One region of the Streptomyces sp. M92 genome, then DNA from elsewhere that is predicted to be linked to it. Evidence: predicted binding sites of a transcription regulator. Region 1 holds the regulator's gene; the other holds the start of a gene.

Region 1 (7,109 bases):
CAGGACGGCGGTCGCCGCGGTGCCCGCCGTGGAGGTGCGCAGGACGCTGCGCCCCAGACGGTAGGGCTTGGCGCCGGCCTCCGCGAAGAGCGCCAGCTCCTCCGGGGAGACGCCGCCTTCGGGGCCGACGACCAGCACGATGTCGCCGGAGGCGGGGAGTTCGGTGGCGGCCAGGGGTTCCTCGCCGCTCTCGTGGAGTACGGCGGCGAAGTCGGCGTCGGCCAGAAGTGAGGCAACCTGCTTGCTCGTCGCCGCGTCCGCGACCTCGGGGAAGCGGACCCGCCGGGACTGCTTGCCGGCCTCCCGGGCCGTCGCCCGCCACTTGCCGAGCGCCTTCACGCCTCGGTCGCCCTTCCATTGCGTGATGCAGCGGGACGCCGCCCACGGCACGATCGCGTCGACACCGACCTCGGTCATCGTCTCCACGGCCAGCTCGCCCCGGTCCCCCTTGGGCAGCGCCTGGACGACGGTGAGGCGGGGCCGCTCCTCGGGCTCCTCGTGGACCGTCTCCAGGTCCGTGACGACGAGGCGGTCCTTGCCCTCGGCGGCCTTCACCACGCCCTCGGCCCAGTGTCCGCGCCCGTCGGTGAGGACCACGTCCTCACCGGGCCGCAGCCGCTTCACGGAGACCGCGTGCCGTCCCTCGGGGCCGTCCAGGACGTACTCCCCGCCGGGCAGGCCGCCCGGCGGGAGGGAGTCGACCACGAACACCGGTGCCGTCATCGGCCCGTACCTCCCGTCGCGAAGCCTGACAACGCTGTCCCGGCGGAGGCGAGTTCCGCCACCAGGACTTCCACCAGCTGACCGGCGGGCAGTTCCCGCGCCATCCGGTGTCCCTGCCCCGCCCACAGGGCCATGCCCTGCGCGTCGCCCGCCTTGGCCGCCGCCTTGCGCAGGGGCGCGGTGAGGTGGTGCACCTCGGGGTAGGCGGCGGGGGCGTAGGGGCCGTGCTCGCGCAGGAAGCGGTTGACCAGGCCGCGGGCCGGGCGGCCGGAGAAGGCGCGGGTCAGTTCGGTGCGCACGAACAGCGGATTGGTCAGCGCCTGCTTGTGCAGGGCGTGGGCGCCGGACTCGGGGGTGGCGAGGAAGGCGGTGCCGAGCTGGGCCGCGCTCGCGCCGGCGGCGAGGACGCCGGCGATCTGGCCGCCGCGCATGATGCCGCCGGCGGCGACGATCGGCAGGCTCACCGCCTCGCGGATCTGGGCGACCAGCGACAGCAGTCCGGTGCCGGTGCCGCCGGTCTCCGGGTTGTCCCGGTGGGTGCCCTGATGTCCGCCGGCCTCGGTGCCCTGTGCGATCACCGCGTCGGCGCCGGACTGCTCGACGGCCCGGGCCTCGTCCGCGGTGGTCGCGGTGACCAGCGCGAAGGTGCCGACGCGGTGCAGGGAGTCGACGACCTCACGGCTCGGGACGCCGAAGTGGAACGACACCACCGGCACCGGGTTGTCCAGCAGCACCGCGAGCTTCGTCTCGTAGCCGTCGTCCCGGCCGCACTCGGGGTCGCCGAGTTCCGTCTCGTACCAGGCGGCCTCGCCGGCCAGCTGGTGGGCGTAGACGCCGACGGCGGACGGGTCGGCCGTCTCGGGCTGCGGCATGAAGAGGTTGACGCCGAAGGGGCGGGCCGTCAGTCCCCGCAGCTGCTTGATCTCCTGGTACATCCCGTCCGCGGTCTTGTACCCGGCGGCGAGGAATCCCAGCCCTCCCGCATCGCAGACCGCGGCGGCGAGCTGCGGCACGGAGACGCCGCCCGCCATGGGTGCCTGCACGATCGGACAGGGGAAGAGATCGGTCAGTGCGGAGGACATGAGCGCATGTTGTCACGTCCTCCGAACAAGTCCGAATCCGGGCTTCCGTTGGCATACGCCAGGAGCATCCGCATCGGGAGGCTCCTGGCGTCCTACCTCGACAGGTGCCCGTCAGCGCCCGTTGAAGGCGTCCTTCAGGCGGGAGAAGAGGCCCTGCTGACCCGGTTGGAACTGCCCCTGCGGACGCTCCTCGCCGCGCATCTTGGCGAGCTCGCGCAGCACGCGTTCCTGTTCGGGGTCGAGCTTGGTCGGGGTGGTCACCTCGACGTGGACGATCAGGTCGCCCCGGCCGCCGCCGCGCAGGTGGGTGACGCCCCGGCCGTGCAGCGGGATCGACTGGCCGGACTGGGTGCCCGGGCGGATGTCGACCTCCTCCATGCCGTCGAGGGTCTCCAGCGGCACCTTCGTGCCGAGGGCCGCCGCCGTCATCGGGATGGTGACCGTGCAGTGCAGGTCGTCGCCGCGCCGCTGGAAGGTCGAGTGCGGCAGTTCGTGGATCTCGACGTACAGGTCGCCGGCGGGACCGCCGCCGGGGCCGACCTCGCCCTCGCCCGCGAGCTGGATGCGGGTGCCGTTGTCGACGCCCGCCGGGATCTTCACGGTGAGGGTGCGGCGGGAGCGGATGCGGCCGTCGCCCGCGCACTCGGGGCACGGGGTCGGGACCACCGTGCCGAAGCCCTGGCACTGGGGGCAGGGCCGCGAGGTCATGACCTGGCCCAGGAAGGACCGGGTGACCTGCGAGACCTCGCCGCGGCCGCGGCACATGTCACACGTCTGGGCCGAGGTGCCCGGGGCGGCGCCCTCGCCGTTGCAGGTGTTGCAGACGACGGCCGTGTCGACCTGGATGTCCTTGGTCGTGCCGAAGGCCGCCTCGTCCAGCTCGACCTCGATACGGATCATGGCGTCCTGGCCCCGGCGGGTGCGCGAGCGCGGTCCGCGCTGCGACGCCGTGCCGAAGAACGCGTCCATGATGTCCGAGAAGTTCCCGAAGCCGCCCGCGCCGAAGCCGCCGGCTCCGCCGCCGCCCGCCTGGGACATCGGGTCTCCGCCGAGGTCGTAGACCTGCTTCTTCTGCGGGTCCGACAGCACCTCGTAGGCGGCGTTGATCTCCTTGAACCGCTCCTGGGTCTTCGGATCGGGGTTGACGTCCGGGTGCAGCTCGCGCGCGAGCCTCCGGAACGCCTTCTTGATCTCGTCCTGGGAGGCGTCGCGGCGCACGCCGAGTACGGCGTAGTAGTCCGTGGCCACCTACGACTCCGCCAGGATCTGTCCGACGTACCGTGCCACTGCGCGTACCGCTCCCATCGTTCCCGGGTAGTCCATGCGGGTCGGTCCGACCACGCCGAGCTTGGCAACCGCCTCGCCGCCCGAACCGTAGCCCACCGACACGACGGACGTGGAGTTGAGTCCTTCGTGGGCGTTCTCATGACCGATACGGACGGTCACGCCCGGATCCTTCGCCTCGCCGAGCAGCTTGAGGAGCACGACCTGCTCCTCCAGCGCCTCGAGCACCGGCCGGATCACCAAGGGGAAGTCGTGCCCGAAGCGGGTGAGATTGGCGGTGCCGCCGATCATCAGCCGCTCCTCGTTCTCCTCGACCAGCGTCTCCAGGAGAGTGGAGAGCACGGTGGAGACCGTACCCCGGTCCTCGGCCTCGAAGGCCTCCGGGAGGTCCTCCACCAGACCGGGCACGTCCGTGAACCGCCGCCCCGCCACCCGGCTGTTGAGCCGCGCCCGCAGATCGGCGAGGGACGCCTCGCCGAACGGCGCCGGGCAGTCGACCATGCGCTGCTCGACCCGCCCGGTGTCCGTGATCAGCACGAGCATCAGACGCGCGGGCGCGAGCGAGAGCAGCTCGACGTGGCGCACGGTCGAGCGGGTCAGCGACGGGTACTGCACGACGGCGACCTGCCGGGTGAGCTGCGCGAGCAGCCGCACCGTGCGGGCCACGACGTCGTCGAGGTCGACGGCGCCCTCCAGGAAGTTCTGGATGGCGCGGCGCTCGGGCGCGGTCATCGGCTTGACGCCGGCCAGCTTGTCGACGAAGAGCCGGTAGCCCTTGTCGGTCGGGATGCGTCCCGCGCTGGTGTGCGGCTGGGCGATGAACCCCTCGTCCTCCAGGGCCGCCATGTCGTTGCGCACGGTGGCCGGGGAGACGCCGAGGTTGTGCCGCTCGGTGAGGGCCTTGGAACCGACGGGCTCCTCGGTGCCGACGTAGTCCTGGACGATGGCGCGCAGCACCTTCAGCCTGCGTTCACTGAGCATCGCGCACACCTCCAGAAGTCGTCGGTCCGTTGTCCTGCCTGTCTGTCCTGGCACTCACGGTGCGCGAGTGCCAGACTTCCCCGGCCCAGTGTACGGCTGTGGGGTACACCCACGGCAAGGCCGGGCACCGGGCCGGTCACCGCCGGTACGGTGCCGCCGCGCCGGGGCGCGCGTGCCCCGATAGCGTCGCCGTCATGAGCGTGACTTGGGAAGAGCTGGGGTGGGAGCGGCTGGCCCCGGGGGTGGGGCGGTGCCGCCTGCCGGGGTGGGACTGCACGGCGGGGCTGGTGGTCGGCGCGGGCGCCGCGCTGCTCGTGGACGCCGGGTCGAGCCTCTCCGAGGGCGCCCGGTTGCGCGCCGCGGCGCAGGCGCTCGCCGGTCACCGTGTGACGCATCTCGCGCTGACCCACCCGCACTTCGACCACGTCTTCGGCGCGGCGGCGTTCGCGGGGGCGGAGGTGTACGGGGCGGTGGGCACCGGCGCGGTGTTCGCTCGGGGCGGACACGGGCGGGAGGCGCTGTGCGCGGACGCGGAGGCGGAAGGGCTGGAGGCGCGGTCCGCTCAGGAGGCGGCCGACGCGCTGGTCGGCGTCCGGCACGAGGTGTGCGGCGAGTGGACCCTCGACCTGGGCGGCGGCCGGCAGGTCCTGCTGGCCAACGTGGGCCCCGGGCACACCGGCCACGACCTGGCGGTGCTGGTGCCGGGCGAGGTGGAGGTCGTCTTCTGCGGCGACCTGGTCGAGGAGTCCGGCGAGCCGCAGGCGGGCCCCGACGCCGTACCGACCCGGTGGCCGGCCGCGCTGGACCGGCTGCTGGAGCTGGGCGGCGAGGACGCGCTGTACGTGCCGGGGCACGGCGCGGTGGTGGACGCGGCGTTCGTGCGGGCCCAACGGGACGCGCTGGCGGCACGCTTCGGCGTGTCGCGCTGATCTTGGGGCCTGGGTTCCTCGTATCGTCGGGAGAATGCGCCAGTACTCCGCCGACCTGACCCCTCCGTGGAAGAAGCCGCAGCCGGTACCGGAGGTTCCGGCCGACCCCGGCCTGGTGGTCGAGGAGCCCGGCACCGGGTTCTGCGGCGCGGTGATCGGCTGCGAGGCCGGCACGGTGACCCTGGAGGACCGCTTCGGCAAGCACCGGGTCTTCCCGATGGAACCGCGCGGCTTCCTGCTGGAGGGGCGGGTGGTGACGCTGGTGCGGCCCTCGTCGTCCTCGGGTCCGGTGCGGCCCTCCCGTACGGCGTCGGGTTCGGTGGCGGTCCCGGGGGCCCGCGCGCGGGTGGCGCGCGCCGGGCGCATCTACGTCGAGGGGCGGCACGACGCCGAGCTGGTCGAGAAGGTGTGGGGCGACGACCTGCGCATCGAGGGCGTGGTGGTGGAGTACCTGGGGGGTGTCGACGACCTGCCGTCGATCGTCGCCGACTTCGCGCCGGGACCGGACGCGCGGCTCGGCGTCCTGGTGGACCATCTGGTGCCCGGCTCGAAGGAGTGGCGGATCGCGGAGTCCGTGACGAGCGAGCACGCGCTGGTCGTGGGCCACCCGTACATCGACATCTGGGAGGCGGTGAAGCCGTCGTCGCTTGGGATCGAGGGCTGGCCCCGGGTGCCGCGCGGTCAGGACTGGAAGACGGGGGTGTGCCGGGCGCTGGGGTGGCCGTCGGAGAACACGGGGGCGGTGTGGCAGGCGATCCTGGCGCGGGTGGGGTCGTACAAGGACCTGGAGCCGGCGCTGCTGGGGCGGGTGGAGGAACTGATCGACTTCGTCACGGGTAGCGGTGGGGCTTGACGCCGGTGAAGGTGCCGAACTCGCTGGTGTCGAGGTCGATTCCCAGAGCTTCCAGTGGCAGCCGGTCCCCGAATTTCACGATCTCCTGAGTCAGGTAGTCGGCTTCCTCGCCCTCCCCCGTGGGCTTCGTCAGCAGGACGCACTGCGCCATGATCGGGTCCAGGACGAGGTAGACGGGGATCTCTCCCGCCGCGTAGATCGAGCGTTTGGTGAGGTAATCCTGGTGGACGCTGGACTTGGAGACGACCTCCACGACCATCGTGACCAACTGGCAGGGCAGCAGGCGGCCTGACGCAGGCATGAGGTCACGCCCCAGCACCACCAGGTCCGGCACCGGCTCGCTCGCCTCGTCGAGGATGTCGACGTCCTGGGTCTGCAGACGGGACCAGCGCTGCCGCGGGACCTGGTCCTGTACATCGGCAACGATCATGTTGTGCACGATGTCAGGACTGGCCATCATCACGATTACCCCCCGGAGAAGCTCCACCTTCACGCCCTCGGGAGGCTCAAGTTCCTCGAAATACTTGGTCATCCCGCGTTCGTCCACAGCGGTCATCTCCGTGGCCCTCCACATCCGCCGCGTCCTTTTGGCGGCAGCCTACGAATCAGACTAGGTTCCGAACCTCCGTTCCGCACCGATTCACTCGCCCGAGGGATCAATCCACCAGATCCCGCACCACCGCGTCCGCCAGCAGCCGCCCGCGCAGCGTCAGCACCGCGCGCCCGTCCTCGTACGGCCCCTCCTGGAGGAGCCCCTCGCCCAGCGCCCGCCGCGCCGCCGCGAGCCCCGCCTCCCTCAGCAGGGACAGCGGGACGCCCTCCCGCAGGCGCAGCTCCAGCAGGATCCGCTCCACGCGCCGGTCCTCGTCCGTCAGGACCTCGCGTCCGGCCCCCGGCGACTTGCCTGCCGCCAGCGCCCCCGCGTACGCCCCCGGGTGCTTCACGTTCCACCACCGCACGCCCCCCACATGGGAGTGTGCGCCCGGCCCCGCGCCCCACCAGTCGGCGCCCCGCCAGTACAGCTCGTTGTGCAGGCAGCGCCCGGCGTCGGAGGTGGCCCAGTTGGACACCTCGTACCAGTCGAAGCCCGCCGCGGCGAGGGTCTCCTCGGCGATCAGGTAGCGGTCGGCGTGGACGTCGTCGTCGGTCATGGGGACCTCGCCGCGCCGGATGCGGCGGGCGAGCTGGGTGCCCTCCTCGACGATCAGGGCGTACGCGGAGACGTGGTCGGGTCCGGCGCCGAGCGCGGCTTCCAGG
Region 2 (7,109 bases), 1.8 Mb from region 1:
CCACCTCGACGGCACCGAGGCCCTGGGCCTCGCCCGCACCCGGTACGGCCTGGCGGGCGGCAGCGACCTCGCTCGCATAGAGCTCCAGCACAAGCTGGTCAAGGCGCTGCTGGAGCAGATCTCCGCCACCGACCTGCTCACCGACCCCGCCCGCCTCTACCAGGTCGCCGACGCGGTCACCGGCAGCCTCACCACCGACACCGGCCTGGACTCGCTGAGCGAGCTGATGAGCCTCGGCCGCAGCCTGGGCGGCCTGTCGGCGGACGACGTACGCACCGTGACGATGCCCGTCGTACCGGCCCCCTGGGACACCAACCGGGTGGTCGCCCTGGAGCCGGACGCCGGTGAGCTGTGGGAATCGCTCCGCTGAGAGAAGTCCCGAAGGAAACCGGCGAGAATCCCGGGACACGTGTCGATCCACGCCCCGCCCGTTCGACGCACGGGTGAGAGGCCGGGACGGACCCGGCCCGGACCACCCGAGGAGTCACCATGCCCCGCTTCCTGTCGCTGATCCGCATCGAGGAGAACGACGCCCTCTCCGGCGGCCCCAGCCCCGAGCTGGTGCAGCGCATGGAGAAGCTGATGGAGGAGATGACCAAGGCCGGCGTGCTGCTCGACACCGCCGGGCTGACCCCGACCGCCCAGGGCACCCGCGTCCACTACGAGGGCGGGCAGCTGTCCGTCACCGACGGGCCGTTCACCGAGTCCAAGGAGGTCGTCGGCGGCTACGCGCTCCTCCAGGCCAAGGACAAGGCCGAGGCCGTCGAGTGGACCAAGCGCTTCCTCAAGGTGCACGAGGAGTACTGGACGGTGACCTGCGAGGTGCGGGAGCTGATGGAGGGCTGAGTTCCGTTTGGTCCCGGCGGCCCGGCGGTGTTGCATGGTGGGCTGTGCGACCACAGCCCACCGAGGCCGTCGAGACGGTCTTCCGCCTGGAGTCCCCGCGCGTCATCGCCGGCGTCGCCCGCCTGGTCCGGGACGTCGGCATCGCCGAGGAACTCACGCAGGACGCGATGGTCGCGGCCCTGGAGCAGTGGCCCCGGGACGGCGTGCCCGACAACCCGGGCGCCTGGCTCATGGCCACCGCCCGGCGCCGCGCCGTCGACCTGATCCGGCGCCGCGAGAACTACGCCCGCAAGCTGGCGGAGATCGGCCGCGACCTGCCCACCGCCACGCCGCCGCCCGAGGAGCCCGCCGACCCGGAGGACATCGACGACGACCTGCTGCGCCTGGTCTTCACCGCCTGCCACCCGGTGCTGTCCGCCGAGGCCCGCATCGCCCTCACCCTGCGCCTGCTCGGCGGCCTCACCACCCCCGAGATCGCCCGCGCCTTCCTCGTCCCGGAACCGACGGTGGCGCAGCGCGTCGTCCGCGCCAAACGCACTCTGGCCCGCAAGAACGTCGCCTTTGAGGTGCCGTACGGCCCGGACCGCGCCGCCCGCCTCGGCTCGGTCCTGGAGGTCATCTACCTGATCTTCAACGAGGGCTACGCCGCCACCGCCGGCGACGACTGGCTCCGCCCGGCCCTGTGCGAGGACGCCCTGCGCCTGGCCCGCGTACTCTCCGCGCTGATGCCCGAGGAGCCGGAGGTCCACGGCCTGACCGCCCTGCTGGAGTTCCAGGCCTCCCGCACCGCCGCCCGCACCGGCCCCGACGGCACGCCCGTCCTCCTGAAGGACCAGAACCGCCGCCGCTGGAACCGCATGCTCATCGCCCGCGGCGTCACCGCCCTCGACCACGCCCACGCGAGCAGGGACGTCGGTCTGCCCGGCCCGTACACCCTCCAGGCCGCGATCGCCGCCTGCCACGCGACGGCGTACACCTACGAGGACACCGACTGGCCGCGCATCGCCACGCTCTACGGCCTGCTCGCGGCCCGCGCCCCGTCACCGGTCGTCGAACTCAACCGCGCGGTCGCCGTGTCGATGGCCGAGGGCCCGGCCCCGGCCCTCGCCCTCGTCGACGCCCTCGCCGCCGAACCGGCCCTGCGCGACTACCACCTGCTCCCCAGCGTCCGCGCCGACCTCCTGCTCCGCCTGGGCCGCAGGGCCGAGGCCCGCGCGGAGTTCGACCGCGCCGCGTCCCTCACCCGCAACGAACGCGAACGCGCGCTCCTGGCGCGCCGGGCACGGGAGACGGACACCGCCTAGCGGCGGACGGGGTGCCCGATCAGCATCGTCGGCGCCCCGGCGACCCGGGTCATGAACACCGTCGCCGCGTTCGGCCCCTGCGGCTTGACCTTCCTGCGCAACTCCTCCGGCTCGACCGCGGAGCCCCGCTTCTTCACCGTCAGCGTGCCGACCTGGCGCTCCCGCAGCAGCGCCTTCAGCTTCTTGACGTTGAAGGGCATCCGGTCGGTGATCTCGTAGGCGCCGGCGTACGGCGTGTGGCGCAGTTCGTCCGCGGTGACGTAGGCGATGGTCGGGTCGATCAGCCCGCCGTCCAGCTCCTCGGCGACCTCGGCCACCAAATGGGCTCGGATGACGGCGCCGTCCGGCTCGTACAGGTACCTTCCGACCTCCCGGACCTCGGGGTCGGGGAGCATGGCTTGGGGTGTCACGTAGATGCCCGCGTGGGCGGGCAGCAGCGTCGCCCGCCGCGCTCCGGGCGTCACCTCCGGGCCGAACCACAGCATGGCCTCCTTGACGTCCCCGCCGTCCGAGACCCACTCGGCCGTCGCTTCCGCGGGGATCGCCTCGTGCGGAATGCCGGGCGCGATCTTCAGCAGGCCCAGCGGCGCCCCGAGCGCGGCGGACACGGCCCAGGACAGGGGAGGGGAGTAGGCCTCCGGATCGAAGATCCGGCCACGCTTGGAGGAACGCCGCGCGGGATCGACGAACACGGCGTCGTACGAGGCGGTGTCCACCTCCGTCACATCGGCCTCGCGCACCTCGATCAGGTCGCCCAGCCCCAGCGCCTCCGCGTTGGCACGGGCCGCCGCGGCCGTCGCCGGGTCCCGGTCGACCGCCAGCACCCGGATGCCCGCGCGGGCCATCGCCACCGCGTCGCCGCCGATCCCGCAGCACAGGTCGGCGACGGACCGCACCCCGACCGCCCGGAGGCACTCCGCGCGGTACGCCGCGACGCTCGCCCGTGTCGACTGCTCGACCCCGTTGGGCGTGAAGAACATCCGCGCGGCGTCCTGGGCCCCGAACTTCGCCACCGCCCGCTGCCGCAGCCGCGCCTGTCCGAGCGCCGCCGACACCAGTTCCGCGGGGTGCGTGCGCCGCAACCGGGTCGCGACCGCCAGTTCCCGCGCCGGGTCGGTGTCGCGCACCTCGTCGAGGAGGGCGCGGCCCTCGGGGGTGAGCAGGGCGAGGAGGGCGTCGAGGTCGTTCACCGGAACATTGTGGGCCAGTCGGTGGATGGTGTGCGTCCGGTGCGGTGTCGGGCCGGGTCCGGGGGCCGGGGACTGCGAGGATCCCGCACCATGCGAGCAGTCGTACAAAATGACAAGAGCCGGGTGTTCAGGGCGTATCGGGCGCCGTCCGCGAGGCTCCGGACGCGCGGCGGCGCAGCGGCCCTCGCGGTCGCCGCCCTCGCCTCCGGCTGTGCGCAGGACGCCTCCGAGGCGCGCGGCGCCGCCGGCCAGCAGCCCCTCCAGGCGCCCCCGGCCCGCGCGCTGGACGCCTACGCCTCCAAGCTGGGCGCGGCGCACGCCGCCCGGGTCGCCGCCGCCAAGCGCTGGAAGCTGAAGAAGGTCCCGCTGACCGCCCCGCCGCCCCCCGCGAAGAAGCCGGAGATCAAGGCCCGCAAGGGCTTCGAGGTGGCGGGCCAGGAGAACCTCCCGCCGGTCTTCACCTCGATCCCCACCGAGGAGAAGATCGTCTTCCTCACCATCGACGACGGCGCCGAGAAGGACCCGGCGTTCCTGCGGATGATGGGCGAGCTGAAGGTCCCGTACACCGCCTTCCTCAGCGACTACCTGGTCAAGGAGGACTACGGCTACTTCAAGAAGATGCAGGACCGCGGCGTCACCCTCAACAACCACACCCTCAACCACCCCTACCTGCCCGGCCTGTCCTACGCCGAGCAGAAGCGCGAGATCTGCGGCATGCAGGACGTGATCGAGAAGCGCTACGGCAAGCGTCCCACCGTCTTCCGCCCGCCCTACGGCAACTACGACCGCGACACCCTGCGCGCCGCCAAGGCCTGCGGCATCGAGTACGCCCCCATCTGGAACGAGGAGGTCTTCGCCGACCACTGGGACTACCGCGAATGGGACCGGAAGATCCACCCCGGTGACATCGTCCTCACCCACTTCCGGGGCGAGGGCGACTGGGACGGCACCATGCGCGACATGGTCCGCGAGTTCCTCGACAAGGTCACCGCCGAGGGATACGCCGTGGCCCGGCTGGAGGACTACCTGTGAGGCGCGGGCGGTTCCGGCCGGCCGGGGCCGCCCTGGCCGCCGTACTGCTCACCGGCTGCGCCCAGTTCGCCGGGCCCGCGCAGCCCACGGCGGGCGTGGAGCCCGCCCAGGGCGGCGACCGGGGGCAGGGCCTGCCGCCCGTCGTGGACCACGTCCGCACCACCGACCCGGTCGTCTTCCTGACCTTCGACGACAGCGCCGAGCGCGACCCGCACTTCGCCGACACGGTCCGCGAACACCGGCTCCCGGTCACGCTCTTCCTCACCGACACCGTCGCCGGGCCCGCGTACGGCCACTTCGCCCGGCTGCGCTCGGTCGGCGCCAGCCTGCAGAACCACACCCTCGACCACCGCTCCCTGCGCGGCCTGCCCTACGCCGGCCAGCGCGCGGAGATCTGCGGCCAGCAGGCCAAGCTCCGCGCCCGCTTCGGCGTCCGCCCCCACCTGTTCCGCCCGCCCTACGGCAGGTACGACACCGCGACCCTGCGCGCCGCCGCCGACTGCGGCATCACGGCCGTCGTCCTGTGGCGGGCGGCCCTGAACGCCGACGGCGACCTCACCTACGCCCGCGGCGAACACCGCCTGCACCCCGGCGACATCGTGGCCGTCACCCCGGACCACCCGACGGGCACCGGCCTGAGCGCCCGCACGGAAGCGCTGCTGGAGACGATCGGGGAGCAGGGCCTGAGGGTGGCGGATCTGGGGGACTACCTCTGACTGGGGGACTACCTCTGAGAGGGATCCAGCCCGTCCGGCGTTCGAGGACGAGGCCGTCCAGGCCGAAAGGGGGTCTGGGGGCGCAGCCCCCAGCGAGCCCGGCCCCGACGCGGGGTGCCCACCTGGACCGGCGTCCGTCAAAATCCGCCGACGCGCCGCCGGCATTGGCACTCCGCTTGACCGAGTGCTAATCGCAGTCATAGTCTCGGCTCTGGCACTCCCCCTAGGAGAGTGCCAACACAGCGACGGGCAGGTCCGGCACCCGCGACGACGGATCGACCTGGTCGCCACCTCAGACAGTTAACCCCGTGAGATCTCCGAAGGGGGAGGTCGGATCGTGACGACCGCCAGCTCCAAGGTTGCCATCAAGCCGCTCGAGGACCGCATCGTGGTCCAGCCGCTCGACGCCGAGCAGACCACGGCTTCGGGCCTGGTCATTCCGGACACCGCCAAGGAGAAGCCCCAGGAGGGCGTCGTCCTGGCCGTGGGCCCGGGCCGCTTCGAGGACGGCAACCGTCTTCCGCTCGACGTCACCGTCGGCGACGTCGTGCTCTACAGCAAGTACGGCGGCACCGAGGTGAAGTACAACGGCGAGGAGTACCTCGTCCTGTCGGCCCGCGACGTGCTCGCGATCGTCGAGAAGTAGTTCACCGAAGCACCCAGTAGTTCAGCTGCGCCCCTGGCTCCCGCGACCATAAAAAGCCGGGCGCCCGGGGCGCAGTGCCGTATAACCCCAAGATTTCCGGAAGAGGGCTCACGCTCCCATGGCGAAGATCCTGAAGTTCGACGAGGACGCCCGTCGCGCCCTCGAGCGCGGCGTCAACAAGCTCGCCGACACGGTGAAGGTGACGATCGGCCCCAAGGGCCGCAACGTCGTCATCGACAAGAAGTTCGGCGCCCCGACCATCACCAACGACGGCGTCACCATCGCCCGTGAGGTCGAGATCGAGGACGCCTACGAGAACCTCGGCGCCCAGCTGGTGAAGGAGGTGGCGACCAAGACCAACGACATCGCGGGTGACGGCACCACCACCGCCACCGTCCTGGCCCAGGCGCTGGTCCGCGAGGGCCTGAAGAACGTCGCCGCCGGTGCTTCCCCGGCGCTGCTGAAGAAGGGCATCGACGCGGCCGTCGCCGCCGTGTCCGAGGACCTCCTCGCCACCGCCCGCCCGATCGACGAGAAGTCCGACATCGCCGCCGTGGCCGCGCTGTCCGCCCAGGACCAGCAGGTCGGCGAGCTGATCGCCGAGGCGATGGACAAGGTCGGCAAGGACGGTGTCATCACCGTCGAGGAGTCCAACACCTTCGGCCTGGAGCTGGACTTCACCGAGGGCATGGCCTTCGACAAGGGTTACCTGTCGCCGTACTTCGTGACGGACCAGGAGCGCATGGAGGCCGTCCTGGAGGACCCGTACGTCCTCATCAACCAGGGCAAGATCTCCTCCATCACCGACCTGCTGCCGCTGCTGGAGAAGGTCATCCAGACCAACTCCTCCAAGCCGCTGCTGATCATCGCCGAGGACGTCGAGGGCGAGGCCCTGTCGACCCTGGTCGTCAACAAGATCCGCGGCACCTTCAACGCGGTCGCCGTCAAGGCCCCCGGCTTCGGCGACCGCCGCAAGGCGATGCTGCAGGACATGGCCGTCCTCACCGGCGCCACCGTCATCTCCGAGGAGGTCGGCCTCAAGCTCGACCAGGTCGGCCTCGAGGTGCTGGGCACCGCCCGCCGCATCACCGTCACCAAGGACGACACCACGATCGTCGACGGTGCCGGCAAGCGCGACGAGGTCGAGGGCCGCGTCGCCCAGATCAAGGCCGAGATCGAGTCCACCGACTCCGACTGGGACCGCGAGAAGCTCCAGGAGCGCCTCGCGAAGCTGGCCGGCGGCGTGTGCGTGATCAAGGTCGGCGCCGCCACCGAGGTGGAGCTGAAGGAGCGCAAGCACCGTCTGGAGGACGCCATCTCCGCGACCCGCGCCGCGGTCGAGGAGGGCATCGTCTCCGGCGGTGGCTCCGCGCTG

The links. The regulator HrcA, encoded in region 1, represses chaperone genes, less so after heat shock. The targets are predictions, from matches to a motif close to TTNGCACTCNGNNNNNCNGAGTGCNAA.
Region 2: a site for HrcA is predicted at 5,253-5,279, ahead of groES (co-chaperone GroES). Genes of this name have one in related genera too.

What each region holds. Positions count from the first base shown of each region.
Region 1 covers NZ_CP101137.1:799,496-806,604, forward strand. The annotation lists gene M6G08_RS03645 (16S rRNA (uracil(1498)-N(3))-methyltransferase) at 1-723, opposite strand, end outside; gene M6G08_RS03650 (nitronate monooxygenase) at 720-1,805, opposite strand; gene dnaJ (molecular chaperone DnaJ) at 1,917-3,053, opposite strand; gene hrcA (heat-inducible transcriptional repressor HrcA) at 3,054-4,070, opposite strand; gene M6G08_RS03665 (MBL fold metallo-hydrolase) at 4,265-4,999, shown strand; gene M6G08_RS03670 (DUF3097 domain-containing protein) at 5,034-5,852, shown strand; gene M6G08_RS03675 (Uma2 family endonuclease) at 5,830-6,408, opposite strand; gene hemW (radical SAM family heme chaperone HemW) at 6,509-7,109, opposite strand, start outside.
Region 2 covers NZ_CP101137.1:2,616,494-2,623,602, forward strand. The annotation lists gene M6G08_RS12040 (LCP family protein) at 1-370, shown strand, start outside; gene M6G08_RS12045 (YciI family protein) at 490-846, shown strand; gene M6G08_RS12050 (RNA polymerase sigma factor) at 891-2,150, shown strand; gene M6G08_RS12055 (class I SAM-dependent methyltransferase) at 2,147-3,340, opposite strand; gene M6G08_RS12060 (polysaccharide deacetylase family protein) at 3,431-4,372, shown strand; gene M6G08_RS12065 (polysaccharide deacetylase family protein) at 4,369-5,088, shown strand; gene groES (co-chaperone GroES) at 5,426-5,734, shown strand; gene groL (chaperonin GroEL) at 5,853-7,109, shown strand, end outside.